Regions from separate parts of the Streptomyces sp. NPDC052682 genome, predicted to be linked through region 2. Evidence: riboswitches for the same ligand, from Rfam matches in the RefSeq annotation. Region 2 holds a riboswitch; each other region holds the start of a gene.

Region 1 (10,090 bases), on a different contig from region 2:
ATACCGGTACGGGAGCTGGGCGCGTCCCAGATAGCCGAGTACGAACCCGAGGTGCGGGGCCTGGCGGCCATCCACGTCGGCACCACCGGCATCTGCGACTTCTCCGGGGTGGCCCGGCAGCTGGCCGAGGCGTCCGGCGCGGAGATCCGCTACGGCGCGCAGGCGGTCCGCGTCGACCGGCGCCCCGGCCTCGGCGTCGCCGTGCGCACCGCCACCGGGGACGTCGTCCGGGGCCGCGTCCTGGTGAACTGCGCGGGCCTGTACTGCGACGAGATCGCCCGCCTGACCGGGGACGAGCCGGGCGTGCGGATCGTCCCCTTCCGGGGCGAGTACTACGAGCTGGCCAGACCCCACCTGGTCCGGGGCCTGGTCTATCCCGTCCCCGACCCGGCCTTCCCGTTCCTCGGCGTGCACCTCACCCGGGGCGTCGACGGCGGGGTGCACGTCGGCCCCAACGCGGTGCCGGCGCTGGCCCGGGAGGGCTACGACTGGGGCACGGTCCGGCTCGGCGAGCTGCGCTCCGCACTCGCCTGGCCGGGGTCCTGGCACATCGCGCGGCGGCACTGGCGGTACGGGGCGGGCGAGCTGCGGCGGTCCCTGTCTAAGGGCGCGTTCACCCAGGCCGTACGGCGGCTGCTGCCCGCGGTGACGGAGGCGGACCTGCTGCCGACGGCGGCGGGGGTCCGGGCGCAGGCGGTGCTGCGGGACGGGACGCTGGTGGACGACTTCCTCATCCGGGAGGGGGCCCGGGCGGTGCACGTCCTGAACGCGCCGTCCCCCGCGGCCACGGCTTCGCTGCCGATCGGCCGGGAGGTGGCGAGGAGGGCGCTGGCCGTGCTGGAGCGCGCGTAAGGCACCCGTCCCACAGGCACCCGTAAAATCGACCTCACTGTGACTGACTCCGTGAACACCCCCGAAGCCCACCCCGCCCCCGGGACCTCCATCCGGCGCACCCGGGCGAAGGGGGAGCCGCGCTTCCCGGACGGGCCGAAGGCCGATCCCGCCGGGTCGCACTTCGAGCGGCGGATCCGGAGTTTCCAGCCCCGCCGCAGCCGGGTCACCGCAGGTCAGGCGGATGCCCTCCAGCGGCTGTGGCCCAAGTGGGGCTTCGACATCGACGGCAGCCGGCACCTCGACCTCACCGACTTCTTCGGCAACGACAACCCCGTCGTGCTGGAGATCGGCTTCGGCATGGGCGAGGCCACCGCCCGGATGGCCGCCGCCGACCCCGGCACCAACATCCTCGCGGTCGACGTCCACACCCCCGGCCAGGGCAACCTCCTCAACCTCGCCGACCGCCAGGGCCTGACCAACATCCGCGTCGGCAACGGCGACGCCGTCATCCTGCTGCGCGAGATGCTCACCCCCGACTCCCTCGACGGTCTGCGCGTCTACTTCCCCGACCCCTGGCCCAAGAAGCGGCACCACAAGCGCAGGCTCATCCAGCCGGAGTTCCTGACACTGGCCGCCTCCCGTCTCAAGCCGGGCGCGCTCGTGCACCTGGCGACCGACTGGGAGCCGTACGCCGAACAGATGCTCGAGGTGTGCACGGCGCACCCCGACTTCGAGAACACCCAGGCCGACGGCGGTTTCGCCCCGCGCCCCGAGTTCCGCCCGCTGACCCGTTTCGAGGGCCAGGGACTGGACAAGGGACATGTCGTGAACGACCTGCTCTTCCGTCGCGTACCGCGCTAGGCGCCTCCCGCACAGCGGGAGACACCGTCGCGGGCGGCGCCCCTCCGTCGTTAGGGTCGATGCCGTGGCCACCTGTCCCCCGTACCTGCCCCACCCCAACGGCCCCGCACCCGGCACGTCCGTCGGCTCCCCCGCCGGCGGTCCGCTGCGGCACCCGCACTGGTGGCGAAGGACGTGGGTGCGCTACGGGGCCCTCAGCTCGCTCCTCGCCCTGTCCGGGCTGGTCATCCTCGCCCTGGTGCGCGAGGAGACCGGCACCGAGGGCTTCCTGGTCGGGCTCGGTCTCGCGGTGCTGCCCGTGCCGCTGCTCATCGCCTCGTTCCGCTGGCTGGACCGGGTCGAGCCGGGCCCCTGGCGGAACCTGCTGTTCTCCTTCGCCTGGGGGGCCTGCGCGGCGGCGCTGATAGCGATCGTCGCCAACAGCTTCGCCACCCGATGGATAGCGACGGCGACAGCGGACCCCTCCAGCGCGGACACTCTCGGTGCCACGGTCATAGCGCCCGTCGTCGAGGAGTCCGCGAAGGCCGCCGCCGTCTTACTGGTCTTCCTCTTCCGCAGGCGCGACTTCACGGGGATCCTGGACGGCGTGGTGATAGCCGGCGTCACCGCGACCGGTTTCGCGTTCACCGAGAACATCCTCTACCTGGGCAACGCCTTCGGCACCGACCAGCTCACCGGCGACCGCGGCATCGCCTCCGTCACGGCGGCGACCTTCTTCGTACGGATCGTGATGTCGCCGTTCGCCCACCCGCTCTTCACCGTCCTGACGGGCATCGGCTTCGGCATCGCCGCCCTGGCGACGCAGCGGCAGCGGGTACGCCGCCTGCTCCTGCCGCTCGGCGGCCTGCTGCTCGCGATGGCCCTGCACGCGCTGTGGAACGGCTCCTCCACGCTCGGCGAGTACGGCTTCTTCGCCGTGTACGCGGCGTTCATGGTGCCCACGTTCGGCGTGCTGACCTGGCTGGTGATCTGGACGCGGCAGCGCGAACTGAGGACCGTACGGGAGGAACTGCCCGCCTACGCGGTGGCCGGGTGGCTGGGGCCGGCCGAACCGTTCGCGCTGGGCTCGATGCGGGCCCGGCGGATCGCCCGGCAGTACGCCCGCCACCACGCCGGACGGCAGGCGGCCCGCACGGTGGCGCGGTACGAGGCGTATGCCACCTCGCTGGCGTTCCTGCGCCACCGCGCGCGGCGCGGCCGGGCGGACGCCGGTTTCGCCGTACGGGAGCGGGAGCTGCTTCAGGAGCTGTGGCGGCGCCGTGACCTGGCCCGCCCGGCCCTGGAGCACGCGGCCAGGGCCACCGCCCCGCCGGTGCCGGTGATCACACCGCCCTGGCCGGTGTACGGGCTGTACGGCGCCGCCGGGTACGGCCACCCGGCGGCACCGTACCCGGCGTACAACCCGTACCGGACCTGAGCGAAAGCCCCTACCGGTGCCGAGCGGAGGAGGACGAGGGCGACAGGGCTCAGGCCGACGCCCGCGTGAGACTGTCCACCTCTGCGTCCGTCAGCCGCAGGCCGGCCACCCCGAGCAGGGCGGGGAGCTGCTCCACGGTCCGCGCGGAGGCGATCGGCGCGGCCACCGTCGGCTGGGCCGCCAGCCACGCCAGGGCGACGGTCGCGACGGGCACCTCGTGGGCCGCGGCGATCTCGTCCAGGACCGGCAGGACGCGCCGGCCCCGCTCCGTCTCCAGGTACTTGCCGGCGCCGCCCGCCCGCGCGCTGTCCACCGTCGTAGCGGGCCGGTACTTGCCGGTGAGGAAGCCGGAGGCGAGCGCGTAGTACGGCACGGCCGCCAGGCCGGAGCGCTCGGCGACGTCGCGCAGTTCACCCTCGTAGGTGTCGCGCGAGACGAGGTTGTAGTGGGGCTGCAGCGCCACGTACCGGGCGAGGCCCTCGCGGTCGGAGAACTCCAGGGACGCCTTGAGCCGCTCCGCCGAGATGTTGGAGGCGGCGATGTAGCGCACCTTGCCCGCCTTCACCAGGTCGTCCAGCGCGCCGATGATCTCCTCGACGGGCACCTCGGGCTGGTCGAAGTGGGTGTAGTACAGGTCGATGTAGTCGGTGCCGAGGCGGCGCAGGGAGGCGTCGGCGGCGGCCTTGATGTTCGCGGCGGACAGGCCCTGGTACCGGGGGTGCTGGCTGACCTTGGTGGCGATGACGACGTCGGAGCGGTTGCCGCGCGCGGCGAGCCACCTGCCGATGATCGTCTCGGACTCGCCGCCCTGGTTGCCGTCGACCCACGCCGAGTACACGTCGGCCGTGTCGACGAAGTTGCCGCCGGCGGCCGTGTAGGCGTCCAGAACCGCGAAGGAGGTGGCCTCGTCGGCGGTCCAGCCGAAGACGTTGCCCCCGAGAGCGAGCGGGAAGACCTCGAGGTCGGAACTGCCGAGCTTGCGAAGCGAAGGGGTGGTGTTCGACGTCATGTCCGTCGTCAACGACCCGGCCGGACCCGCCCATTCCACGCGTCCGGCCAAGGGTTCGTAAACTCCCGGGCGTTGCCCGATCCCCCGGCGGGGCTCAGACGTTGAGGCCCTTGCCGCGCAGCCACGCCATCGGATCGACGCCGTTCGCGGAACCGTCCGGGTGGACCTCCAGGTGGAGGTGGGCCCCGGTGACGTTGCCGGTGGCGCCGACGCGGCCGATCACATCACCGGTGTTGACCTTCTGGCCGACGCTGACGTTGATGGAGGACTGGTGGCAGAACCACAGCTCCGTACCGTCGTCGAGGGTCAGGATCGTGCGGTAACCGTACGAACCGGCCCAGCCGGCCTCGGTGATGGTGCCGCTGTGCACGGCCTTGATGAGGGTGCCGGTGGGCGCGGCGAAGTCGAGGCCGGTGTGGTAGCCGGAGGACCAGTAGGCGCCGGCCTGGCCGAAGGTGGAGGTGATGGTGTACGAGGAGGTCGGCAGCGTGTACTGCTTGGCCAGCTCGGCCAGGCGCTCGGCCTCGGCCTTCTTGCGGGCTTCTTCCTCCGCCTTCTCCTTGGCCGCGGCGGCCTTGGCCTCGGCCTCCTTCTGCGCCTTCTCGGCGGCCTCCTGAGCGGCCTTCTCGGCGGCGGCCGCGGCCTCGGCGGCGGCCTTGCTCTCGACCTGGGCCTGCTGCCGCTCGGCCTGCGCCATGATCCGGGCGCGCAGCACCTCACCGGCGTCGGCGGCGCCCTGCTCGGTGTCGGCGGAGGTCGTGCCGATGCTGCTGAGCGGGGTGGCGGAGCCCTCGGGGGTGTCGTCGTCCGAGATCAGGGAACCCACGGAGGACAGGTCCGGCATGGAGATCGACACCGGCGGCTTGCCGGTCTGCGCGCTGGCCATGCCGCCCGCGCCGACGGCCGCTATGACACCGACGCCGAGGACGGTGGAGCTGCGGGCGAGCCCGCCGCGCTGCTTGGTGACGCGATGCCGGCCGCGTACGGGACGGATGGACTCCTCGGTGGGGTTCCACTCCTGGAACGGGCCCTCGTCGACGCTGGGGCCGCCGTAGCCGAAGGTGTCGGTCTCGCGCCGGCTCGGCGCGTACGGGGCCGCGGGGGCAGGCCGGTTGGACGCCACGTAGGCGTACTCCTTTCCTTCCGTCTCCGCCTACCGGGTTAGCTGACGGGTTCGGAGCGGGAAGGTCTCCTACGCGCGTATACCGGCCGGCCGTGCCGGCACGGCGGTATCCGCGTGATTCACCCCATGGTGGTGGTTCCCCGGTTCCCTTGCGGGATTCGGCGCGTGCGCACGGAGCCGCCTTCTGTGACGGCTGGGACGACCGCGCTGCGTTATCGAACGTTAATAGAGGTGAGGTGGTGATTCCAAGCGGTTCCGCTTGATCGTTAGCGAATTTCCCGGGGACTTACCTGTCATCACCGGCGATAATCGGGCGAGTTGACCACACCTCGCGTGACTGACGGGGCTTGACGGACCGTCAACTGCCGTGCGGAGCGGGACAGTGCGGTCACACCGCGTGACGCTGCCGCCCCGGCTCGGGAACGACTCAGGGCCGGAACTCGATGAGTTCCGGCCCTGAGCCTTCAGTAGCGGGGACAGGATTTGAACCTGCGACCTCTGGGTTATGAGCCCAGCGAGCTACCGAGCTGCTCCACCCCGCGTCGGTATGACACCAGTGTACGCCATGTTCGGGACAGCCCGCACACACGTCACCGCCCGCCGCCGATCAGGTGCCGGTTGGGGGCTTTGGCCCGCTCCTCGTGCTCCGCCAGGACGACGACGTCCGCACCGGCCGCCGCCAGCAGTCCGCTGCCGTCCGCGCCCGCCACGAAGGTGTCCGGCTCCCGCCACGCCGTGACCACCCGCCGTACGCCCGCCGCCAGGATCAGCCGGGCACAGGGCAGCGGCCGGGAGGACCGGCGGGCGCAGGGTTCCAGGCTGCTGTAGACGGTGGCGGTCGCCAGGCGCGGGTCGTCCGGGCCGGTCTTCGCCAGCGCGGCCTCCTCCGCGTGCACGACGGGGTCGCCGCCCTCGCGGGAGTACCCCCGGGCCAGTTCCGTACCGTCGGCCGCCACCACCACCGCCCCCACGCTGAACGCGGTGTCCGAGGGCGGGCAGCGCTCGGCCAGTTCGCAGGCCAGGGCGAGCCAGTGGTGGTCCGCGGCCGAGGGCAGCGGGCCGGTGCCCGGGGCGGTCGGCCGGTAGCGCATGAGGACGACGTCGCCGATCGCGCGGGTCTCCAGCAGCCGCAGCCGGCCGCCCTGGTAGGAGCCCGGGCCGAAGAGGCGGGGCGCGGCCGGATCGCCCACGAAGAGCGGGGCGAGGACGAGCTGGAGTTCGTCGGCGAGGCCCTGGGTGAGGAGCTGGGTGTGGATCTGCCCGCCGCCCTCGACCATGAGCCGCCGTACGCCGCGCACGTCGTGCAGGTGGGTGAGCAGGCGCCGCCAGTCGAGGCCGCTGCCGAGCGGCACGACGTCGGCGGTGATGCCGAGGGCGCGGGCCCGTTCGGCGCCCCGGTCGGTCGTGTAGAGGACCTTCTCGCCCCCGGTGTGCCAGAACTGTGCCGCCGGGTCCAGGTCCCCGGAGCCGCTGACCGTGACCTTCAGGGGGTACTCGGGCCTGCCCTCGGCCAGGCGGGCGGCGCGCCGCCCGGGCGCGTTGACCAGCAGCCGGGGGTTGTCGGCGCGGATGGTGCCGGCGCCGACCAGGATCGCGTCGACGGACGCCCGCACCTCGTCGACCCGGTCGAAGTCGGCGGGGCTGGACAGCAGCAGGCGCTCAGGGCCGGTGTCGTCCAGGTAGCCGTCGAGGGAGACGGCGGCGGACAGCAGGACGTACGGGTGGGGCATCGGCGCGCTCCTCGCAGCCGGACCCGGGAGCCGTGCGGCGGGTCCTGGTGGGTCTTGGTTCAAGTTTGAAGCAAACCTACACTGGCGGCATGACGACCCGCTGGCTCTCCCCTGCCGAGCAGCGCGCCTGGCGCGCGTACCTCGCCGCCACCCTGCTCGTGGAGGACGCGATCGACCGGCAGCTCCAGCAGGACGCCGGCATGCCGCACCTGTACTACTCCATCCTGGCCACCCTCTCGGAAACCCCGGAGCGGCGGCTGCGCATGACCGACCTCGCCGAGCGGCTGAAGATCACGCGGACCCGGCTGACGTACGCCGTGACGCGCCTGGAGAAGGACGGCCTGGTACGGCGGGAGGCGTGCCGGTGGGACAAGCGGGGCAGCATCGCCGTGCTGACCGACGCGGGCCTGGCGGTGCTGGAGCGCGCGGCTCCCGGGCACGTCGAGACCGTACGGGCCTCCCTCTTCGACCACCTCAGCGAGGAGCAGGTCGGGCAGCTGGAGGAGATCTGCGGCGAGGTGGCACGGGCGCTGCAGGAGGACGCGACGCGGCCGGCGTCCGACGACGTGCCGTGGCGCCGCCGCTCGTCGCCGCCCTGCTCATGACGCTGTGAGATGCCCCTCATCATGCGGCTGAATAGCCAGTTGCTTCAAATTTAAAGCATGCAGTAGAGTCCCGGGCCATGTCCTGCTTCAAATCTGAAGCACTGGAACGGAACCCGGAGGCCCGCATGCCCGAGATCCCCGCCGCCACCCCGCGCGCCCGTGTCCGGGTCCCGCTGCGCTTCCACGACGGCTACCGCGTCGACGCGGACCTGGTCACCTTCCACGGGCTGGTGGACGGCCGGGAGCACCTGGCCGTCGTCCTGGGCGACCCCGGCCCGGTGCCGCTGGTACGGCTGCACTCCGAGTGCCTGACCGGGGACGTGTTCGGCTCGGCGCGCTGCGACTGCGGCCCGCAGCTGCGCGAGGCGGTCGAGCGCATCACCGACCGCGGCGGGGTCCTGCTCTACCTCCGCCAGGAGGGCCGCGGCATCGGCCTCTACAACAAGCTCGACGCGTACGCCCTCCAGGACCAGGGGCTCGACACGTACGAGGCGAACGCGGCCCTGGGCCTGCCCGAGGACGCCCGCGACTACACGGCTGCGGCCCAGATGCTGGGGGCCCTGGGCATCCGCGAACTGGACCTGCTCTCCAACAACCCCGACAAGGCCGACCAGTTGCGCGCCCTGGACGTCACGGTCCGCGACCGCGTCCCGACGGGTGTCTTCACGACCGCGCACAACGTCCGTTACCTGCGGGCGAAGGTGCTGCAGACCCAGCACACGCTGCCGCTGGCGGCGCTGACGGAACTGTCGGCGGGCTGAGCCGCTCACAGGTGCGCCCGTGCCGTGAGATAAGGGTCCTGGCGTAGCACGTCCCGACTGCCGAGCAGCGTACCCGCGGCCAGGCCGGCGGCGGGCAACAACAACGCGGCGGCGGCCCAGCCGGGCCCTGGCAGGGCGTCCATGCGCCTGATGGGCAGCCCGAGCACACCGCTGAGCGGACCGGCCAGAGCGGTGGACAGCCCCATACCGACGGCCAGCCCGGCCGTCCCCGCCACTCCGCCGGTCAGAAGGGCCTCACCGAGCAGGATCCGGCGCAGGTCGGCACGGCCGGAGCCGAGGATCCGCAGCACAGCGAACTGCCCGACCCGGGCCCGCGCGCTGTCGGCGGCCCGGACGGCACCGAGTCCGACGGCGGCCAGGGCCAGGACCAGGACACCGATGCGCGCCGCCAGATCGACGGCACCGAACAGACCCGGCAGGTGGCGGACCCGGTCGGACACGGGCGAGGCGGAGAAACCGTCGTCCTGCAACGCCTTCGTGACGGCGGCCACGTGCTTCTGGTGCTCGACCTCGACGACAGCGGACCGCGCGCCCTCGGTGCTCCGGTACCTCTCGGGATCCAGCCCGGCCCGTGCCGCGGCCAGCAACGCGGCGGTGTCCTCCGCGAGATAGGCCACACCTGGGCCATCGGCCTGCCAACTCGGGTCGTACACCGCGGCGATCCTCAGTCTGATCACGTCGGTGGTACCTGCCCCGGCGCCCGTCGCCCTGGTGTAACCGAAGGCGACCGTCCGGCCGAGCAGCGGCGTGAAGTCGGTGCCCTGGGCGGCGGCGGGCAGGACGACCTCGTCACGGCGCGGCTCCGTGGGGAGTGTGCCCCGGGTGACGGGCAGGTCGTCGCCCGGTGTCAGGGTGCGGGCGGCCAGGTCGTACGTGCCGTCCTCCTCGGCGTAGAGCACGGAGGCGTAGTCGGCGACGACCCGTCGGACACCCGGCACGTTCTCGACGTCTCGCAGGGCCGAACTGGTCAGCGAGCGGACGGACGTGTCGCCCTCGAAGGAGGACAGTTCGATCTGGGTGAGCCCACCCGCCCCGAGGACGTCCCGCTCCACGGCCCCGGCGGCACCGGCCACCACCCCGGCGGATGTGGCCAGCAGCGCGGCCAGCGCGGTGAGCGCGGGCAACGCCCTGCGCAGGGAACGCCCGTCGCGCTTCCAGGTGTACAGGCACCATCGGCTCACAGTGAGCCCTCCCCACGAGCGGTCTCCGTACGGGCGGGGGACAACACGCCCGCGTCGAGCACGTAGCGCTGCTCGCAGGTCCCGGCGACCGAGGGGTCGTGGGTGACGAGCAGAACGGCGGCGCCCTGTCCGGCGCAGGAACGCAAAGCGCTCACGACCGAGTGCGCACTGTCCGGGTCCAGGCCGGAGGTCGGTTCGTCGGCCAGGACGAGCACCGGCTGCTTCACCGCCGCCCGGGCGACGGCGACACGCTGCCGCTGGCCGCCGGAGAGTTCGGTCACCGGACGGTTCGCCAGATCGGCCATGCCGAGGTCGCCGAGCAGGTCGCGGGCCGCCGTCCGGTGCCGCGCGAGTCGGGGACCGAAGGCGGAGGCGACGTTCTCCCAGGCGTTGAGGAACGGCAGGAGCCCAAGATCCTGCAGCACGATGCCGATGTGGCGCCGGCGCAGAAGGTCCCGGTCCGCCGGAGGCAGCGCGCGGGTGTCCGTGCCCTTGATGTACAGGGACCCCTCGGCCGGCGAGAGGATCAGGCCGAGCAGGGCGAGCAG
Region 2 (10,090 bases):
GGCCGGGACGGGCCACCTGCGGTTCAGCGGCCGGGAGACATCCCGCCACCAGGGGCGCGTGGGCAGCGCTCCGGCGGGCTCGAAGGGCTGGCCCGGAACGGGGAGGGCGACGGCCTGTCCGACCGCGCGGGCGGCGGCCAGCGTCCACTCGCCGGGCTCGGCCCACGGATGCAGGGAGAGGTTGAAGGTCCCCCAGTGGATGGGCAGCAGGGCACCGTCCGGCCGGCCCCGCTGCAGGTCGAGGTGGCTCTGGACGCCTTGCGCGGGGTTCATGTGGATGTCCGGCCAGGCGCCGGGCAGCGGCGCGACCTCCGGGTCGTTCCCGGGCCAGTAGTCGGAGTAGGCCCCGATCTGGATCATCGTGGCGTCGAACGGGCCGTGGTCGGCGCCGATGTCCTTGAAGCCCTCGAAGTAGCCGGTGTCGCCGCTGTGGTAGATCCGGTGCTCTTCCCCGGCGACGACCCAGGAGGCCCACAGGGTGTGCTGAGTGTTGCGCAGGCCGCGGCCACAGAAGTGGCGGGCCGGGGCGGCGGTCAGGGCGAGACCGCCGACCCCGGTCGTCTCGTGCCAGTCCAGTTCGCGCAGCCGGCCGGCGGACACGCCCCAGTGCTCCAGGTGGGCGCCGACGCCGAGCGGCACGGCGAAGAGGGTGTCCGTGCCGGCCAGCGCCTTGATGGTGGGCAGGTCGAGGTGGTCGTAGTGGTCGTGCGAGATGACGACGACGTCGACGGGGCCGAGCGCGGCCAGCGGCAGGGGCACCGGGTGCAGCCGCCGGGGCCCGGCGAATGGGAACGGGGAGCAGCGCTCGCCCCACACCGGGTCGAACAGGACGCGTTGTCCGTCGATCTCCGCGAGCACGCTGGAGTGGCCCATCCAGGTCAGCCGCAGTCCACTGGCGGGCGGCTTGGCGAGGTCGGCGAGCGTGGTGGCGTGGACCGGCATCGCCCCCTGGGGGGCGCGGCGTCCGCGGGCCTCCTTGTCGAAGTACAGCTTCGCGAACTCCCGGCCCGAGGCCGAGGGCCGGGTCCGGGCGGGGCCGCCCGGGTTCTGGAAGACGCCGTCCTTGAAGTGGGGCGATCTACGGATCCGCGCCATGCGCTCCCCGCTCGGATCCGCACCGAAGGCCGGGGGCCGCAGCGCGCGGAATCCGGAGCTGAGAGAACGGAAACCGGCCACGGTACCTCCAGGTGGAGTCGGTGAGGCATCCCATTATGGTCGGGCCACCGACAAGGCCGGGGGTCAGTCCCGCGACCGACGGGAGCCACCGCCCACGCTGACGCCCGGGCCGGACCCACGGTGGTCACCGACGGCGCCGGAACCGGACCTGCGAGCTGCAGAAGCACCGACCCCGAGACCGAGCGCCCGCGGCGCACAGAAGCCCCGAAAACCCGGGACCGCCGCAGCCCACAACAGCCACCGACAATCCGGGACCGAACCCGCAGCCCGCACGAGACCCCCCGGGCGGGCCGGAACCCGCAGCCCACAGAAGGACCGACCACACCGGAACCGGCCCGCGGCCCACGAAGGGCGCCGCGAGCCCGGCCCCCGCGCTCAGGCCACCGCCGCGATCCGCATCTTGATGTCGTGCGGCGACAACGCTCCCTTGGCCGTCACATGGTCCCCGGAGGACTCCCCGCGCAGCCGTCGCCCGATCCACGGCACCAGGTACTCGCGTGCCCACTGGACGTCGTCCCGCCGGACCTCCAGGGTGCCGCGCGGCGGCAGCGGCGGCCACGGCTGTTCCGGGTCGGCCGGGACCTGAAGGCCGAGGACCTGGCCCGCCCGCAGCGCCACGCGCGTGTGCCCCTCGGGCGACAGGTGCAGCCGGTCGGCGTCCCAGGCCCGGCGGTCCTGGACGCTCCTGAGCGACCACAGGTCGAGCACCGGGCACCCGTACCGGTCGGCGATGGCCCGCACATGCCCGTTGTACGTGGCGATCTTGCCGCGCAGGTGCTTGAGCACGGGCATGCCCCGGGTGTCGAACCCGGTCGTCACCAGGACGGTGCCGGCCGCGGCGGCCAGCGCCGCCACCGCCCGCTCGAACCGCTCGGCCACGTCGTCCGGGTCGGTGCCGGGGCGGAGGATGTCGTTGCCGCCCGCGCAGAACGAGACCAGGTCGGGGGCGAGCTCGACGGCCCTCGGCACCTGCTCCGCCACGATCTGGTCGAGCAGTCTGCCGCGCACCGCGAGGTTGGTGTACTGGAAGTCGCCTTCGGGCCGGCGGTCCGCGAGCAGCACCGCGAACCGGTCGGCCCAGCCGACGAACGCCCCGTCGGGGCCGGGGTCGCCGACGCCCTCGGTGAAGCTGTCCCCCACCGCAACGTACGACCCGATCACTGATCTGCTGTCACTCTTCGAATCGTCTGCCACAGCAGGACATGATTCACCTTCGAATGTGACCTACGCGACCGTAGGCAAGGCTTGACGCGCGGTGAGATAAGCCACTCTCCAAGTGTTCGTCAAGTCCGGAATACGCCCTGTGTCAGGGGTGTTGAGGGCTGGGCCGCCACACCCGGAACCCGGTGACCCGCAAGTGGCTCCACACGGTACGGAAGGCGAAGTGGCCGCCCGTGTAGGGCTGCGGGTCGGTGTAGTCGAAGACGAGCCGGCCGTTGTTCCACCACTGGACCGTCGGCCCGGCGGAGACGATCCGGACCCGGTTGGGCTGGTTCGGCACCAGCAGGGGTTCGGTGTAGTCGAGGAGCAGGGGACGGACACCGGGCTCGCCGACGTACCGGCGCAGCCGGGTGGTGGTGTTGTAGTTCGCCCCGTAGCCGGCGTAGTAGCAGGTCAGCTGGTCGTACTCGGCGAGCGCGCCGCCGCGCGGTGTGGCGAGGAGGTCGTCCGGGGAGCGGACGTCGGTGGCGTTCCAGAAGGTGTTGAGGTCCGAGACGCGGTCGTTGGGCCCGCCCTCGGACACCGCGGTGGCGGTGTACTCCAGGACGTACGGTCCCTCCAGCCGCTCCCGGAACCAGACCGTGGCCCCGCTGGGGACGTCGATGTCGAGGACGCCTCGGGAGGCGGAGACGGTGCCGCCGTCCTGGAGTTCGGTGACCCACTGGCCCAGTCCGTGGCAGAAGTCGTCGTGGGCGAGGAGGCGGCGGGGCCGCGGCCGTCCGTGCGGTGCGGCGTGCGCGGTGCCCGCCGGGGCGAGGGCCCCCAGGGCGGCACCGGCGGCGAGGGCTGCGAACGCTCTGCGGGTGGTCGGCACGGGACACGGCTCCTTCTGGTCGAGGGAGAGGAAGGGAAGCGGGCGGAAAGCAAGCGGACGGAAAGCGCTTGCTCTCGTCGCACCGATCACTGTGTCCCAACCACCCTCGCCTGTCGAGGCGTTCGCGCCCACACACCGAAGGCCGGACCCGGGGATCGGGGTCCGGCCTTCGGCGGCGTGTCAGGCAAGTGGTCGTGCGGGTCAGCCCACGGAGACGCCGTGCGTACGGAGGTAGGCGACCGGGTCCACGTCCGAGCCGTAGTCGGGCGTGGTGCGGATCTCGAAGTGCAGGTGCGGACCCGTGGAGTTGCCGGTGGAGCCCGACAGGCCGACCTGCTGTCCGGCGGTGACGGTCTGGCCGGCCGACACCGAGAGCGAGGACAGGTGGGCGTACTGGGCGTAGTAGCCGTCGTTCAGCTTGATGACGACCTGGTTGCCGTACGCGCCGGCCCAGCCGGCGGAGACGACCGTGCCCGCGCCCACGGCCTTCACGGAGGTGCCGGTCGGGACGACGAAGTCGACGCCGGTGTGGTAACCGCTGGACCACATGCTGCCCGCCACCTTGTAGCCGGTGCCGACCGGGCCGGTCACCGGGGCGGTGAAGCCGGCGGCGCTGGTCGCGGCCTGGACGGCCCGGTCGGCGGTGGTGGTCTTCGCGGCGGCGGGCTTCGCGGCCGACGTCTTCGAGGACGACGCCTTGGAGGACGACGGCTTCGACGACGTGGTCTTGGGCTTGGCCGGGACGGCCGGCTTGCCGGTGCCCGTCGCGGCCTTCTTGCCTATCGACAGCTTCAGGCCGGGGTGGATCAGCGACGGGTCGTCGCCGACGGCCTCGCGGTTGTCGGCGTAGAGCTTCTTCCAGCCACCGCTGACGTGCTGCTCTTCGGCGATCTTGACGAGGTAGTCACCGGCCTTCACGGTGTACGTCCGCACGCCCCCGTCCTTCTTTCCGGCAGCGTTCTGCTGCGCCGCCGGAAGGGACGCGACGGCCTGGTCCGGAGCGGACTGCGGGGTGGCCGCGTGGGCGCCGGCGGCGCCCAGCAGCGGAAGGGCGAGTGCGGCGCCACCGGTTCCGGCGGCGGCGAGGGAACGAGTGAAACGCTGGCTCTTGGGACGGCGGTGCTTACCCTTCGCGGGCATGGCGAATTCCTCTCCGGCGCCTGCGAGGTGAGCTGTCGGGTGCGGACTGGAGATGCCCGGCCGCGCCGAGGCGCGGCTTAACCCCAAGCCTGTTCCGGAGACCGGAACAGGCGTCTTGCCTGTGGGTCCCCCGCTCCTGCCGTACACGGGTCAGTGTGTGCGGGCTCCGGGCGGCGGCAGGATTCGGCGTCCGTCCGGATCGGTGGCGAACGTAAGCGAACAAGATGCGCGGGGACAAGCGTGCGGTTGCCCGTGACGGCGATTCAGGAGAATTCCGCCGCCTTTTGTGGTGACCGTCGGTCGATTAAGGATCTTTTGCTTTCCTCGAATTCCCTTGGAAAGGGCCTTTATTACGTGCACATGGCAACCACACATCGTCACGATTATGACGCTGCTCACGTGCCCCGAGCATTCTGACTCCTTTTCGGGGCACGTCAGGAAGAAGCGGCCTATTCAGACAGTCGACTCGAATCAGGTCATCGCCGTCGCAGCCGGACCACGGTGGCGTCCAGGTCCCCGCGCAGCCCGACCCGCAGCCCGTGGTGCGTCAGCACCGCCCCTCGGTGAATTTCGCCCGTTTCAAGGCATTCGTACGTCGCCGACGGGTCGAGGCCGCGCAGCCGGAGCGCCGGCATCGGCTCGCCGAAGTGCTGTGCCTGGAGCCAGGCCAGGACGACGGTGTCGTCGCCGAGGACGTACTGCACGGCGCTCAGCCCGCCCGCCGGCGGGCGCAGCCGGTACAGGTCGCCGCGCTGCACCACGGGCCGGATCTCCTTGTAGAGCGTCACCCACTCGCGCGCCTCGTCGAGCTCCTCCTGCGACCACTTCGTGAGGTCGCCGCCGACGCCGAGCACCCCGGCCATGGCGCTGACGAACCGGAAGCGCAGCGAGCTCGCCCGGTGGTTGAGCATGGCGTTGGGGCTGTCGGTGACCCAGGCCGCCATGACCCGCGCGGGGTGGATCTGGCTGAAGCCGTGCTGGATGGCGAGCCGGTCGAGCGGGTCGGTGTTGTCCGAGGTCCACACCTGGTCCGTCCGGCCGAGCACCCCGAGGTCGATCCGTCCGCCACCGCCCGAGCAGGACTCGAAGGCGACACCCGGATGCGCCTCGCGCAGCCGGTCCAGCAGGGCGTACAGGGCGCGCACATGGTCCACCCACAGCCGCTGCGGATACGCGTCCTCCGGCCAGCCGGCGTCCGAGAAGCAGCGGTTGAAGTCCCACTTCACATAGTCGATGGGGGCGCTGGACAGCAGCCCGTGGAGCTGGTCCCAGAGGTACTCCTGGACGTCCTCGCGGGCCAGGTTGAGCACCAGCTGGTTGCGGAACTCCGTACGCGCGCGGCCCGGCTGGAACTGCACCCAGTCCGGGTGCGCCCGGTACAGCTCGCTGTCCGGGTTGACCATCTCCGGCTCGACCCAGATGCCGAACTGCATCCCCAGGCCGTGCACATGGTCCGCGAGCGGCTTCAGGCCCTGCGGGAAGCGGTCGGGGTTGGGGGTCCAGTCACCGAGCCCGGCCCGGTCGCTGGTGCGCGCGCCGAACCAGCCGTCGTCGACCACGAACAGCTCCACGCCCATCGCCGCGGCCCGCTCGGCGAGCGCCCGCTGCTGCTCCTCGGAGATGTCGAACTCGGTCGCCTCCCAGGAGTTGAACAGCACCGGCCGGTCCCGGTCGGCGTCCGGGACGACGTACGCCCGCTGGTAGGCGTGCCAGGCGCGGCTGGCCCCGCCGAAGCCCCCGTCGCTCCACAGCCCCGCGAAGACGGGGGTGGTGTACGACTCGCCGGTACGCAGCATCAGCAGGCCCGAGTCGTCGTGCCCGGCGCCGCCGGTGATCTGCACGCGCGCGTCCGGGAGCTGGGCGACGGCGATGCGCCAGGAGCCGGACCAGCCGAGGGCGCAGCCGTAGACCTCGCCGCGCTCCTCGGTGGCGTCGGTTTCGAGGGCGACCCAGGGCAGGTGCTGGTGGCCGGTGTGGCCGCGCCGGCTGCCGATGACCTTCTCGCCGTAGGTCAGCTCGGCGCGGGTCAGCCGGGACTCCGCGCCCCAGCGGCCGTGCAGCTGGGACAGCCGCCAGCCGTCGCGGTCGGGCAGGGTCCAGGTGGCGGAGTCGGCGCGCAGCACCTCGACGTCCTGCCCCTCGTTGGCGAGGGTCACCCAGCGCTCGACCACGTCGTGCCGCATCCGGTAGTGCAGCGTGACGGCGAGGCCGCCGTCCCGGAAGCGGAGCCGCAGCTCCCCGTCGTCGGCACGCTCGTGCCCGTCGTACGTCCACTGGGTGCCGCGCCGTTCGGCCGTGCGCACGGACAGGGCGGGCCGGACGAACCGCGGGCCGCCCTCGACCGGGTACTCCTCGCGCCCGTCGAGCGGGGCCTCGAACGGCCAGTACGCGGGCAGCGGGCGCACGGCGAGCGCCTCGGCGTCGGCCAGCGCGATCCTGGGCCCCCAGTACAGGTGCAGCAGCTCGTCGCGGTCGGTGAGGTGGACGGCGTAACTGCTGGTGGGCCCGGACAGAAGCCAGGTACGCGCGTTTTCGGAGATCTCCAGCATCAGGCCCTCACAGCTTCCAACAGGTCCGATCAAACCCCCACATCATGAGCGGTCACCGGGCCTGGATCAACGTCTGTGAAGAACTCATTGCCCCTGGCAGCCATGTCGTATGGTCGGAAGGTGCCCGCCGGCGAGCCGCGCGGCGGGGTGAGTGGGAGGGAGTCCCCGTGACGCAGCAGGTCCCGTCGACCGAACCCGAGCTGGCAGGAGTGCGCAACTTCCGTGATGTGGGCGGGCTGCCGACCGTGGACGGACGGCGGGTGCGGCACGGGGTGCTGTTCCGCAGCGGCCACCTGGCGCACGCGACCGCCGAGGACGCGGCCTTCCTGGCCTCCCTGGGCCTGCACACGGTCTTCGACTTCCGCAACGCGGCCGACCAGAAGCTCGAGGGCCCGGACGTGGAGCTGCCGGGGGTGCGCAACGTGAACCTGCCGCTCACCGATCCGGCGGACGGCGCCGAGTTCTGGAAGATGGTCCGCGACGGCGACATCGACGAGCTGCGCGCGATCCTCGCGGACGGCAAGGCCGCGGGCCGGATGATCGCCTCCTACCGCACGATCATCAAGGAGCGCACCGCCGAGCACTCCCGGGTACTGCACGCGCTGGCCGAGGGCAGTGTCCCGGCGCTGATGCACTGCGCGGCGGGCAAGGACCGCGCCGGGCTGTCCGTCGCGGTGACGCTGCTCGCCCTGGGCGTGGAGCGGGAGGCGATCCTGGCGGACTACCTGAAGTCCAACGCCAAGCACCGCCGCTACAAGGTGCACCGCAGCAGCAGCTCCGCCTCGGCCTACTCCCCCGAGATCATGGAGCTGCTCAGCCCCCTGTTCGACGCCCGCGCCGAGTACCTGAACGCGGCCTTCGAGACGATCGAGGAGACCTGGGGCGGCGTCGACGCCTACCTGGAGTCCGGCCTCGGGCTCACCCCGCAGACCCGGGAGCGGCTGCGCGAGCGGCTCCTGGACTGAGGCGCCGCGCGGCGGCCTACTTGGCCCCCACCTCGAACAGCAGGTAGACGAAGGCCGCGAACAGGTGGCCGACCGCGATGTACACGATCAGTCGCACCCACAGGCCGCGCGGGAACTTCTCCTCCATGTCCCTCATCGGGCATCTCCAGGGGTCGGGCCCAGGCACAGGGTGGCCGTGGGGCTCTGCAGCAGGGTGTGGACGAACAGCAGCTCGACCCCGTCGGGGTCCTGGGCGGCGATGCGGTGCGGGGTCAGCGAGTCGAAGTGCGCGCTGTCGCCCGGGCCGAGCCGGTGCGCGGTGTCCCCGAGGCGCAGCCGCAACCGCCCCTTGAGCACGTGGAGCCACTCCTCGCCGGGGTGCACGCGCACGATGTCGCCCTGCGAGCCGTACGGGACGTGGACGCGCAGTGCCTGCATCCCGCGCCCGGATGCCCCGGCCTGCCAGTACGTCCAGCCGCCGGCCGTGGTGGGTTCCATGTCGGCGGCGCGCACGACGGCGTCCCGGTCGGTGACCGTCTCGCCGAGCAGCTCGGAGACGGTCGTACCGTAGACGCGGGCGAGCGTGAGCAGCATCGGCAGCGAGGGCTGGCGCTGCCCGGTCTCCAGGCGGGAGAGGTGGGCGGGGGACAGCCCGGCGGCCCGCGCCGCTGCCTCCAGGGTGAGGGAGGCCCTGCGGCGCAGGCCGCGCAGCTGCGGCGCGACGGCGGGCAGGTCGGCGACCGGCTCGCCGGGCGGCTCGGTTCCGGGAGGGGTCATGCCCTCCATTCAGCCCGAGCCTTGCCTCAACGGCAAATTTGTTGCCTGTGAGGCAAAAAAACGGTCAGCGGTTGGCCACCGCCTGCTTGACCAGGGTCTTGCCGAAGTCCCACACCAGCCCGCCGTCGTGGGCGTCGTCCATCACGGCGGTGAAGGCGTCGACGAACCGCTCCACCTCGCGTTCGCCGATGATCAGCGGCGGGATCAGTTTGATCACCTCCATGTGGTCGCCGGAGACCTGGGTGAGGATCCGGTGCCGCTGGAGCAGCGGTACGACCACCATCTGCGCGAACAGTCCCTTGCGCGCGGCCTGGAGCATGGCCCACCGGCTGCGCAGCTTCAGCGACTTCGGCCTGCCGAACTCGATCCCGATCATCAGGCCCCGGCCGCGGACGTCGGCGAGCAGCTCGTACTTCTCGGTGAGCGCCGTCAGCCGGGACTTGAGCAGCTCACCGGTGGCGCGCACACCCGCGACGATCTGCTCGTTCTCCATCACCGACAGCACCGCGAGACCGGCCGCCATGGCCTGCGCGTTGGCGCCGAAGCTCGCCGAGTGCACCAGCACCCGGTCCATCGAGGAGTAGACCTTCTTGAAGATCCAGTCCCGGCCGAGGGTGGCGCCCACCGGCACATAGCCACCGGAGAGGGCCTTGGCCACGCACACCAGGTCGGGCTCGACCCCGTCCTCGTGCTGGTAGGCGTAGAAGTCGCCGGTGCGGCCGAGCCCGGTCTGCACCTCGTCGGCGATGAGCAGCGCCTTGTGCCGGCGCAGCAGCTCCTGGGCGGCACGCAGATAGCCGGGCGGGGCCTCGTGGACGCCCTTGCCCTGGATCGGCTCCACGATCAGGGCGGCCACGTCGCCCTTCCTCAGCTCCCGCTCCAGCGCGTCGAGATCGCCGAGCGGGACGGGGGTGTCGGGCAGCAGCGGGGCGAAGCCGTCGCGGAAGCCGGGCTCGCCGTTGACGGACAGCGAGCCGGTGGTCAGGCCGTGGAAGGCGTGCGCGCAGTAGAGGATCCTGGGCTTGCCGGTGGCGTACCGGGCGAACTTCAGGGCGCCCTCGACGGCCTCCGTGCCGCTGTTGCCGAAGAACACCCGGTCCAGGTGGGGGCTGTGCGCGAGCAGTTTCTCGGCGAGCAGGCCGGGCAGCGGCGGGCAGTCGAACCGGGTGAGGTCGGCGAGCGAGGCGTCCAGGACGTCGTGCAGCGCCTTGCGGACGACGGGGTGGTGGCGGCCCAGCCCCATCACCCCGAACCCGGCGAGCATGTCGAGGTAGTCGTTGCCGTCCGCGTCGAAGAAGTAAGCGCCCTCGGCGTGCTCGTAGACCTTGTCGAAGCCGATGGTGTGCAGCATCCGGGGCAGCTGGTGGTTGAGGTACCGGGCGTGCAGCGCGTAGCGTTCGCCGCCACGCTCGGCCAGCAGCGTGCCGAGGTCGAACTCCCCGGTCCCGGCTGCGGGTTCGGCGGTGGTC
Region 3 (10,090 bases), on a different contig from region 2:
CTCCTCGATGCCGCGCTGGAGGCGCTCGGGGTTGGTGACGAACAGGTCGTCGCCGACGAGCTGGACCTTGTCACCGAGCTTGGCGGTGATGTCCTTCCAGCCCTCCCAGTCCTCCTCGCTCAGCGGGTCCTCGATGGAGACGAGCGGGTAGGCGTCGACGAGCTCGGCGTAGTAGGCGGTCATCTCCTCGGCGGTGCGCTCCTTGCCCTCGAAGACGTAGCGCCCGTCCTTGTGGAACTCGGTGGCGGCCACGTCCAGGGCGAGGGCGATCTGCTCGCCGGGGGTGTAGCCGGCCTCCTTGATCGCCTCGAGGATGAGGTCGAGGGCCTCGCGGTTGGAGCCGAGGTTCGGGGCGAAGCCGCCCTCGTCGCCGAGGCCGGTGGACAGGCCCTTGGACTTCAGGACCTTCTTCAGGGTGTGGTAGACCTCGGCGCCCCAGCGCAGGGCCTCGGAGAAGGACTCCGCGCCGATCGGGGCGATCATGAACTCCTGGATGTCCACGTTGGAGTCGGCGTGCGCGCCGCCGTTCAGGATGTTCATCATCGGCACCGGCAGCAGGTGCGCGTTGGGACCGCCCAGGTAGCGGAAGAGCGGCAGGTCGCTGGCCTCGGAGGCGGCGTGGGCGACGGCGAGCGAGACCCCGAGGATGGCGTTGGCGCCGAGCGAGCCCTTGTTGTCGGTGGCGTCCAGGTCGAACATGGCCTGGTCGATCAGGCGCTGCTCGGTGGCGTCGTAGCCGACCAGCTCCGGGCCGATCTGCTCGATGACGGCGAGGACGGCCTTCTCGACGCCCTTGCCCTGGTAGCGGTTGGGGTCACCGTCGCGGAGCTCGATGGCCTCGAAGGCGCCCGTGGAGGCGCCGGACGGGACGGCGGCACGACCCGTGCTGCCGTCGTCGAGGCCGACCTCGACCTCGACCGTGGGATTGCCTCGGGAGTCCAGGATTTCCCGGGCTACGACGACGTCGATGGACGGCACGAGCATCTCCTTCTTGGGATGTGACGCGGGTTGGCAGTGCCGCGGGGGCTCTGCGAGACGAGCCTAACCGGCCGGGGGCGATCGGCCAGCCGGTCACCCACCCCTTGGACAGAACTGAGCGTAAATTGTTTCCGAACGGAACAAAGGAGCGCCGAGCGCCACAGATGTGCCGCCGGACATGACCCCGCCCCGGCGCGTACGGGGGAACACGCACCGGGGCGGGGAGCAGGGCAGGCCGATCAGCTCAGGTGCAGCTGCTGGCCCGGGTAGATGAGGTTGGCGTCCTCGATGATGTCCTTGTTCAGCTGGTAGAGCTTCTCCCAGCCGCCCTTGACGTCGTGCTGCGCGGCGATCGAGCTCAGGGTGTCGCCCTTGACGACCTTGTACTCGCCGTCGCCCTTCTTGACCTTCTTGCCGGTCGGGGTGGTGACCGTCTTCTGGCTCTGGGTCTTCGGGGTCTGGGTCTGGGCCGGGCGCTCGGTGGAGCGGGAGGCCGTCTGCTGCTCGCTCTGGCGGGTCTCGGTGGAGCCGGAGCTCTGCGCCGAGCCGCCGTTGTACGAGGCGCCGGACAGGTTCTTGCCGCAGACCGGCCAGGCACCCTTGCCCTGGCTCGCGAGGACCTTCTCGGCGATCTGGATCTGCTGGGCCTTGGTGGCCTTGTCGGCGGTGGAGGCGTACTGCGTGCCGCCGTACGCGGCCCAGGTGGAGGCGGAGAACTGCAGACCGCCGTAGTAGCCGTTGCCGGTGTTGATGGACCAGTTGCCGCCGGACTCGCACTGGGCGACGGCGTCCCACTCGGACTCGGTGGCGGCGGAGGCGGTGCCGGCGGCCATCAGCGGCGCGGCCACGGCGGCGCCGGTGACACCGGCCAGGGCGACGGCGCGAACGGCCTTGGACGGACGGCGGTGCTTGCCCTTGCTGGAAAACAGCATGGATGGATCCCCTCACCGACGCCTGCGAGGTGAGCTGTCGGGTTCGGGCCGGTTGAGTTGCCCGGCCGGGTCCCTTGCGGGACTCGGCTTCACCCCTAGCCGGATCCAGCCTCATGTGCTGGGCCCGGCGCCTACCTTGGGTCCCCCGCTCCTGCCCGCGGCGCTTGACGCGACGACTGTTCCCGGGCTGCCACTGGCAGGATTCGGCGTTGCGGCAGCCGGGGCTCGCGGTGGCGAGCGGTCACGACCGTAGCCAGGTGATCCGCGGAATTTCAAAGACGATCAGGGCTTCTGAGATCTATCTCTCATCACGCTTACATGGGACATTAACCGCGAACCGCGAGGGAAACTGCCGCCCTTTCAGGGGTTCTTCTGCCCCGGTTCGACCCCTATGGCAAGCGTCTGACCGGGGAGGATGAGGTCGGGGTCGGCGCCGACGGTGCGCTCGTTGGCCGCGTAGAGCGCGTGCCATCCGCCGCCGAGGTCAAGGGAGTCGGCGATGGACGACAGACTGTCGCCGGTACGCACGGTGTACGAGCCGTCCACCGCGTCCCGCGCGGCCGCGTCCCCGCGCGAGGCGTGCCGTCCCCCCTCCCCGGCCGTACTGCCGGGCGCCGGGGTCTCCTCGGCGCTGGGGCCGCGGTGCCGGCCGGTGCCGGCCGGGGCGGCCTCCGCGTCCGTGCCGGCCAGGGCCGAAGGACCGCCCGCGCGGCTCGAGTTGCCCGAGTCGCCGGAGTGCGAGGTGTCCGCGGAGGAGCCGTCGATGTGCGGCGCGTCGCCCTCCGTGCCTGACGGGGCGTCGGAGGAGGTGGAGGGCGCCGGCGCGTCCGGCGACGCAGAGTCCGGCGACGCCGAGGAACGGAACGACTCGGAAGAGTCGGACAAACCCGATGAGTCTCGCGAGTCGGATGATTCCGCGGCCTTCGGCGAGGAGTCGCCGGCCACGCCCGTGTCGATGTCGGCCGAGGCCGAGTCCTTGTCCAGGCCCGCGAGCAGACCGCAGGTGCGCCAGACGCCGACCCCCTCGTCGGCGAGGACTCTCTCGGCGACGGCTATCTGCTGGTTACGGCTGGCCAGGTCCGGGCTGGCCGCGTAGTCGAGGCCGCCGTGCTTCTCCCAGTCCTCCTGGGACAGTTGCAGGCCGCCGTACAGGCCGTTGCCGCTGTTCTGGCTCCAGGCGCCGCCGGTCTCGCAGTCCGCGACCCGGTCCCAGGTCGTCCCGTCGGCCGCGCTCGCGCCGGTGGCTCCGAGGAGCGGGATCGCGATGGCGGAACCGGTCACTCCGGCCGCGACGAGGAGAGCCGGAGCCTGACGGGGGCGACGGTGACGACCGTTCCCGGAGAGCATACGGAGACCTTTCACGAGACAGCACTGACCCGCGTGGCGGCCGTGACGGGGGCCGCCGCGCTGATGGGTGAACGTATCGGCAGACGATCACCCATCACAAGTTCGTTCCGCGCAGATCACGTGAAGATCACAGTGTTGAGCGTGTGTCACCTTTGCGCAGCGTGCGCCCCTTGCCCCACCGGCGTGAACGCCACCGGCAGGGTGCGCAGTCCCCGCATGATGAGCCCGCCGCGCCAGCGCAGTTCGGACGGGTCCGCCGCGAGCCGCAGGTCGGGGAGGCGGGTGAGGAGGGTGGCGAGCGCGGTCTGGCCCTCCAGGCGGGCGAGCGGGGCGCCGAGGCAGTAGTGGATGCCGTGGCCGTACCCGAGGTGCTGGTTGTCGCGCCGGGACAGGTCCAGCACGTCCGGGTCGGCGAAGCGGTCCGGGTCGCGGTCGGCGGCGGCCAGGACCACGAGGACGGGGTCGCCGGGGGCGATGTCCTGCCCGCCGATGGTCAGCGGCTGGGTGGCGAACCGCCAGGTGGCCAGCTCCACGGGCCCGTCGAAGCGCAGGAGTTCCTCCACACCGGTCTCCAGCAGCTCGCGCTCGCCGGCGGCGAGGGACTTCTGCAGCCGGTCCCGCTGCCCGGGGTGGGTGAGCAGGGCGTAGGTGCCGTTCCCGATGAGGTTGACGGTCGTCTCGAAGCCGGCGAACAGCAGGATGAAGGCCATCGCCGCGGCTTCGTTCTCGGTGAGGTGCTCGCCGTGGTCGGAGGCGCGGATGAGGCCCGAGATGAGGTCCTCACCGGGGGCCGGCTCGGGCGGCAGCGCCGCACGCTTGCGGTGGATGAGGTCGGCGAGGTACCCGCGCATCTTCTTCACCGACCGCGCGACCCCGCCCCTCGGGCCGCCCTGGTGACGGATCATCATCCCCGCCCAGTCCCGGAAGTCGTCCTGGTCCTCGCGCGGGACGCCGAGCAGGTCGCAGATGGCGTGGATGGGCAGCGGGAAGGCGAACTCGTGGATCAGGTCGGCCTCTCCCCGGGCGGCGAACCCGTCGATGAGGCGGTCGGTCAGCTCCTGCACCCGGGGCGCGAACTCGGCGACGCGGCGCGGTGTGAACGCCTTGCTGACCAGCCGCCGCAGCCGGGTGTGGTCCGGCGGGTCGATGTTGAGCAGGTGCGTCATCAACTCGGCCTTGCGCTCCCCGGGGATCCCGGTCTTGCCCTTGGCGTGCGCGGGCTCGTCGTGATGCGCCGGGTTCTTGGACAGCCGGTTGTCGGCGAGCGCCTGCCTGGCGTCGGCGTACCGGGTGACCAGCCAGGCCTCGACACCGCTGGGCAGCCGGGTGCGGTGCACGGGGGCGTGCTCGCGCAGCCAGGCGTACGCCGGGTACGGGTCGGTGGCGAACTCCCAGGTGAACAGCTCCGGGGGTTCGGGCTGCGGGCTGTCCGGGGTGGGCCGGGGCCGGTCGGTCACGTGTCCTGCGCTCCGCCCTGCTGCCCGGCCGGGTCCGTCCGCCGGGCCGTCTCCGTCTGCCTGATCGCGTCGCGGTACGCCCGGGCCGCCGCCCGCAGTGCCGCCTCCGGGTCCACGCCCTGCGCCTCGGCCCGGACCGCCAGTTCCAGCAGTTCGTAGCCGATGCCCTCGGTCCTGGGCAGCGGCACGTCGAGTCCCGCCGTGCGCACCCGGGAGGCCAGTTTGGCGGCGAGCGCCAGGCCCGGCTGGCCGAGCGGGATGCCCTCGGTGACGGAGGTGCGCTGCTTCTCGGCGGCCTTGGTACGCAGCCAGTGCTCCTTGACCTCCTCGGGGGTGGTCGCCGTCGCGTCGCCGAAGACGTGCGGGTGGCGGTGGATGAGCTTGGCGACGATGCCGCCGGCGACGTCGTCGACGGAGAAGGGTTCCTCGGGGTGCTCCTCGGCGATCCGGGCGTGGAAGACGACCTGGAGCAGCACGTCGCCGAGTTCCTCGCGCAGCTCCTCGCGGTCGCCGTCCTCGATCGCCTCGACGAGCTCGTACGCCTCCTCGATGCCGTACTTCGCCAGGCCCTGGTGGGTCTGCTGGGAGGACCAGGGGCACTCGGCGCGGATGCGGTCCATGACCTGCACCAGGTCGAGGAGGCGGGCGCCCGGCAGGTCGTAGGAGGCGGGCAGCAGCTCCAGCTCGGGCATGCGGACCCGGCCGGAGCCGGCCAGCCGCGCCAGGCCGTCGGTGAGGGCCGGCTCGCCCTCGCCGGTCGCGACGAGCACCACCGTGCGGCCGCCTGCGCAGGCGCGGACCAGGTCCTCGGCCGTCGGGGACGCTTGGTCGACCGCTATGCCCGCCTCGCGCAGATACGGCAGCTGCGGATGGGCCGCGTCCGCGCACAGCACCCGGTCGGCCGCGTGCAGGGCCTGCCAGGCGGGCCAGGACAGCAGGCCGGGGGCGACCCGGTGGCTGGTGGTGAGCAGGACGATCCGGCCGGGGGCGGTGTCCGGGCCGGCGCCGGGGGTGGCTTCGGGGCTGGTTGCGTTCACGATTCGAAGCTAACCCACGGCGCCGACAGGGCGATCAGTTGTCCACAGGCCGCGATGCCCGGCGGCGGCCGACCGGCCGGGCGCCTGCTACGCGGTGCGCTCCGCCTGTGCCGCCGAGACGTCCTTCACCCACGGTGTCCTGGCGTCGGCGCGGCTGCTCTTCTCGACGTCCCAGGTGCCGTAGCGCGGGTTGAGCTCGACGTCCAGTTTCGCGGAGGCCTTGGACAGGGCCTTCCAGAAGTCGGGGCGGCTGGTGTCGGTGCCGAGCTTCTCGGCGAGCTTCTGGGCCTCGAGCTGGAGGCGGAGGTTCTCCTCGAGGCGCTGCGGCGGGATGCCGTACCGCTGGAGCCAGGCCGCCTGGAGCGCCTTGGCCCCGCCGGCCTGCTGCTCGAGGCCGGACCGCATCCGCTGGATCTCGCGGCGGGTGACGCTCACGCCCGCGTCCTGGGCGGCCTGGTGCAGCACCCGGTCGAGGACCATGGTGTGCAGGGTGTCGCGGGTCAGGGTGCCGGTCCTGGCGATGACCTGCTGGTACTGGGCGTCGCCGCGCACGGCCGCCCGCTGCGCCGCGCGGACCTCGTCGACCCGCGCCTCCAGCTGGGACACGCTGATCCGCTGACCGCCGACGACGGCCGCCGCACCCGGGTGCGCGTCGTTGCCGCAGGCGGTCAGGAGGGGCGCCGCGGCGGCGATCGCGGCGGAGAGGAGGAGCGCGGTGCGACGGCGGCGGTGCAAGGAGACCTCCCGGTGGAGATTGTGCGACGGTGCACAAAGTCTTGCGGTGATCGATGGTAGGCAGTGGCCCAGCTCTGGCCAACCCATTCGACCAACGATTCACCGCGACTTCCCGCACCGCCGCGCCCGTCCCTGCGGCCAGGGAGGTCTGCGCGGCGACACCGGCCCCGCGTGCCAGAGCCCGCGACGCCGGAACGATCCAGACGACAGGCCTAGCCGCGTACCTGCCCCAGCCACTGCAACGTCCGCCGTACCTCGGCGGCCTGCGGGTGCCCGGGGCCGTGCGTGCGCTCCACGTCGTGCAGCAGGCGGGCCAGGGTGTCGTGGGCGGCGGCGCGGTCGCCCAGGGCGAGCAGGAGGTGGCCGATGCGACGGCGGACGTCGTACGCCAGTTCGGGGTCGCCCGCCGCGACGTACTGGTTCTCGTAGTACGGCAGCAGCGCGCGGTACTCGGCGAGCGCCGCCGCCGGTTCGCCGAGCTGCTCCAGGCACTGGGCGGCCTCGTAGCGGAACCGCAGGGACTGCGGGTCGGCCTGCCCGGCCTCGGCGGCGCGTTCGTCGGCGAGGCGGCGCAGTTCGGGCAGCGCGCGCCGGTACTGCCCGTCGTCCAGGAGCGTGGCGGCGTACTGCTTGCGCAGCGTGCGCACGACCGGGGAGTGCTCGCCGTGCTGCTCGGCGGCGACGGGCAGGATCGCGCCGAGGATGTCCACGGCCTGGGTGATGCGGCCCTCGCCGAGCAGCCGCTTGACCTCGTCGACGGCCCGGGCGATGTCCGGTTTCCCGGCGGCCTGCGGCACCGGGGCGGGCTGGGGCGGCGCGGGCTGGGGCGCGGGGGTGCGGGCGCGGTCGGGCCAGGGGGCGTGCGGGCGCAGGAAGGGGCGGGTGGGGTCGAGGGGCGCCCCGCTGGGGGTGCCGCGCGCGGGCAGGAGGGGCTCGAGCTGCTCGTACACCTCCTGCGCGGAGGCGGGGCGGTGCTGCGGGTCCTTGGCGAGCAGGCGCAGGACCAGGGTCTCCAGGGCCTCGGGGACCTCGGGGCGGATACGGCGTACGGGCAGCGGCGGCTCGTACAGGTGCCGGTGCAGCACACCGAGGGCCGTGGAGCCCGCGAAGGGCACCTGGCCGCTGAGCAGTTCGTGCAGCAGCACACCGAGCGCGTACAGGTCCGTGTACGGGCCGACCGCACCGCCCATCGCCTGCTCGGGGGCCATGTAGGCGGGCGAGCCGATGGGGGAACCGGTGTGGGTCAGGCGGGTGGTGTCGGTGTCCATGACGGAGGCGACACCGAGGTCGAGGACGGTGACCGTGCCGTCCTGGCGCACCATCACGTTGCGCGGCTTGAGGTCCCGGTGGACGATCGGCACGGCGTGCACGGCGCTCAGCACGGCGCACAGTTGCGCGGCGACCGCGACCGCCCACTGCCAGGGGTACGGGTCGTGCTCGGCGAGGTGGTCGGACAGGTCGGCGCCGTCCACGTACTGCATGACGAGGAACAGCTCCTCGCCCTCGCTTCCCGCGTCGTGCACCGTGACCAGGCCCGGATGGTCGACCTGCGCGGTCACCCGGCACTCGCGCACGAAACGGCGGCGCAGCTCGTCCGCCTCCTGGCCGGCCACCTTGTCGGGCCGCAGCAGCTTCACCGCCACGCGCCGGTCGAGCCGCTGGTCGTACGCCGTCCAGACCTGCCCCATGCCGCCCTGCCCGATGAGCGTGGACAGCGCGTAGCGGCCGGCGACGACGCGTCCGGTCGCGACGCTCACCGTCCGCCCTCGGGGGTGCCGTCCTGGTGGCCCTCGTGCCGGCGCAGGTAGTCGCTGAGCTCGTCGAGTTCGGCGCGCACCTGGTCGATGCGGGCGGGCGCGGGGCGCTGCGGCGGCGCGGTGGACAGCGGGGGTTCCGGCACGGGCGTGCGGGATACCGGGGGCGGGGTCTGAGCGGTCCGCGGGTCCTGGGGCCGGGGCGTCGGCGTCGGCGTCGGCGTCGGCGTCGCGGTGTACGGCGACGGAGGGGTGGGCTGCGGGAAGCCGTACGCCGGTGCGGGTGCCGGTACGGGGGCGGGGGCCGGCTGGGGGCCGTACCCGCCGTGGCCGAGCTGCTGGAAGTGGCGGATGTCCGCCGCCAGGTAGTACGCCATGCCGGCCACGAGCGTGCCGAAGAGCAGGCCCATGCCGGTCCAGCCGCCCACGGTGTGGACGTCGTCCCCGGGCTCCTTGCCGATCAGGACGAACGCCAGGACGTCGGCCGCGAGGGCGGCCACGAACAGGCCCCAGTCGAGCCCCCGGCGCGTGACGATCGCCAGGCGCAGCAGCATCACCCACGCCAGCAGACCGATGCTCAGGAACCCCAGCGCCACGAACAGCACGCGCAGGAAGACCAGCCACCCCGTCGCGGGCGGCTGCTTCACCGGCTGCGTGTAGCCGTGGCCATGCATGACAGCTCCTGGATCCTGGGGTGGCGGACGGGCGGACCGGCACGTCCGGTGTCGGGGACGCCGGCCGCACGCATATCGCTTCGAGCGTATAGGCCGACACGGACAAGCGGTCCCGGGTTGTACCGAACCGTTGTCATGCTGATCACTTCGTACGACGCCGCAGGTGCGGCCGGGCGCCGCGGAGCCCGGCCCTCCGGTGTCCTGCGGCTCACTCGGGCGCCACCGTGCCGTCCGTCAGGCCGTCGTACATCCCGCGCACCAGCCGCTCCCCGAGCCGGCTCGCGTGGCGCAGCGCCCGCTCGAACTCGTCGAGGGCGCGGAACCGCGCGCCGTAGCGCCGTTGTTCCTCCAGCGGCAGGCGGGGCAGCTGGAGCCGGCGGACGTCCAGGCGCGTGGCGGTGGACGCGTAGCTGCTGGCCTGGCGGTTGTTGGCGGTGCCGCGCAGGAAACCGGCGAGGAACCAGGGGTCGAGCGCGGCGGGATCGGGGCGCAGCAGGACGAGGTTGCGCCCCAGGGCGGCGCCCTGCGTCTCCGCGTCGACGACGCGCGCCACCGCGCCCCCGCCGAGCACCGGGACCACGACGTCGCCCGGTTCCGTGAGCACCGCCTCCTCGTCGCTCTCGGGCAGTGTCCCGGAGGGGCCGGTGCCGGCCAGCACGTCGTGGTCGGTGAGCACCGGCACACGCGCGTGGCCGCCGTTTCCGCCGGTCCGCATCAACAGGGCGCCGCCGCGCGCGAGCTCACCGACGGTGGTGAGCGGCCAGCGGGGCGCGGCGGGGGCCGGGAGCGCGGGCGGCGGGGTGAGGTCGGCGGTCAGCCGCAGGGTCTGTCCGAGGCGTTCGCGTACGTCGGTGAGCTGCTCGGCGCCCCCGGCGGCCGCCGGGGGCGGCAGATGGCGGGCCGGGGCGAGGTCCACGTCGTCGTCGAGGAGGTCGATGACGGGCACGGAGCGGGCCAGGCCGGGGCGTTCGTCGAGGCGGCCGGCCCCGTCGAAGGCGCACCAGGCGTCGAGGACGGCGTCGCGCACCGCCCGCCAGTCCGGGCCGCCGCGTGCCTCGCCGGCGAACTGCCCCGCGTCGGCGAGCAGCACCTCGGGCTGCGCGACGACCTGCCCGGGCGCCTGCGGGGGCCGCCGCAGCACCCACAGGTGGAGCGGCAGGTTGTACGGCGGTGCCG

Evidence for each region. A riboswitch is a leader RNA that binds a small molecule or an ion and turns the genes downstream of it on or off. The one in region 2 is predicted to bind cyclic di-AMP.
Region 1: it holds a riboswitch for cyclic di-AMP, as region 2 does, so the genes downstream of both, AB0K80_RS14110 (M23 family metallopeptidase) here and AB0K80_RS13465 (LysM peptidoglycan-binding domain-containing M23 family metallopeptidase) in region 2, are expected to answer to the same signal.
Region 3: it holds a riboswitch for cyclic di-AMP, as region 2 does, so the genes downstream of both, AB0K80_RS18195 (transglycosylase family protein) here and AB0K80_RS13465 (LysM peptidoglycan-binding domain-containing M23 family metallopeptidase) in region 2, are expected to answer to the same signal.

The regions. Positions count from the first base shown of each region.
Region 1 covers NZ_JBFATS010000008.1:22,402-32,491, forward strand. The annotation lists gene lhgO (L-2-hydroxyglutarate oxidase) at 1-852, shown strand, start outside; gene trmB (tRNA (guanosine(46)-N7)-methyltransferase TrmB) at 892-1,695, shown strand; gene AB0K80_RS14100 (PrsW family intramembrane metalloprotease) at 1,760-3,112, shown strand; gene AB0K80_RS14105 (aldo/keto reductase) at 3,162-4,121, opposite strand; gene AB0K80_RS14110 (M23 family metallopeptidase) at 4,216-5,244, opposite strand; cyclic di-AMP (ydaO/yuaA leader) riboswitch at 5,257-5,418, opposite strand; tRNA gene AB0K80_RS14115 (tRNA-Met) at 5,713-5,786, opposite strand; gene AB0K80_RS14120 (dihydrofolate reductase family protein) at 5,835-6,974, opposite strand; gene AB0K80_RS14125 (MarR family transcriptional regulator) at 7,064-7,579, shown strand; gene ribA (GTP cyclohydrolase II) at 7,705-8,340, shown strand; gene AB0K80_RS14135 (FtsX-like permease family protein) at 8,346-9,542, opposite strand; gene AB0K80_RS14140 (ATP-binding cassette domain-containing protein) at 9,539-10,090, opposite strand, start outside.
Region 2 covers NZ_JBFATS010000007.1:243,616-253,705, reverse strand. The annotation lists gene AB0K80_RS13480 (MBL fold metallo-hydrolase) at 1-1,176, opposite strand, end outside; gene AB0K80_RS13475 (SGNH/GDSL hydrolase family protein) at 1,552-2,337, opposite strand; gene AB0K80_RS13470 (DUF6250 domain-containing protein) at 2,483-3,211, opposite strand; gene AB0K80_RS13465 (LysM peptidoglycan-binding domain-containing M23 family metallopeptidase) at 3,413-4,351, opposite strand; cyclic di-AMP (ydaO/yuaA leader) riboswitch at 4,356-4,517, opposite strand; gene AB0K80_RS13460 (alpha-galactosidase) at 4,828-6,900, opposite strand; gene AB0K80_RS13455 (tyrosine-protein phosphatase) at 7,068-7,865, shown strand; gene AB0K80_RS13450 (DUF6126 family protein) at 7,882-8,001, opposite strand; gene AB0K80_RS13445 (XRE family transcriptional regulator) at 7,998-8,621, opposite strand; gene AB0K80_RS13440 (aspartate aminotransferase family protein) at 8,686-10,090, opposite strand, start outside; gene dxs (1-deoxy-D-xylulose-5-phosphate synthase) at 10,089-10,090, opposite strand, start outside.
Region 3 covers NZ_JBFATS010000010.1:216,649-226,738, reverse strand. The annotation lists gene eno (phosphopyruvate hydratase) at 1-978, opposite strand, end outside; gene AB0K80_RS18195 (transglycosylase family protein) at 1,218-1,910, opposite strand; cyclic di-AMP (ydaO/yuaA leader) riboswitch at 1,915-2,083, opposite strand; gene AB0K80_RS18190 (transglycosylase family protein) at 2,271-3,257, opposite strand; gene AB0K80_RS18185 (cytochrome P450) at 3,404-4,714, opposite strand; gene AB0K80_RS18180 (nucleoside triphosphate pyrophosphohydrolase) at 4,711-5,751, opposite strand; gene AB0K80_RS18175 (SurA N-terminal domain-containing protein) at 5,839-6,486, opposite strand; gene AB0K80_RS18170 (protein kinase) at 6,699-8,201, opposite strand; gene AB0K80_RS18165 (hypothetical protein) at 8,240-8,914, opposite strand; gene AB0K80_RS18160 (N-6 DNA methylase) at 9,123-10,090, opposite strand, start outside.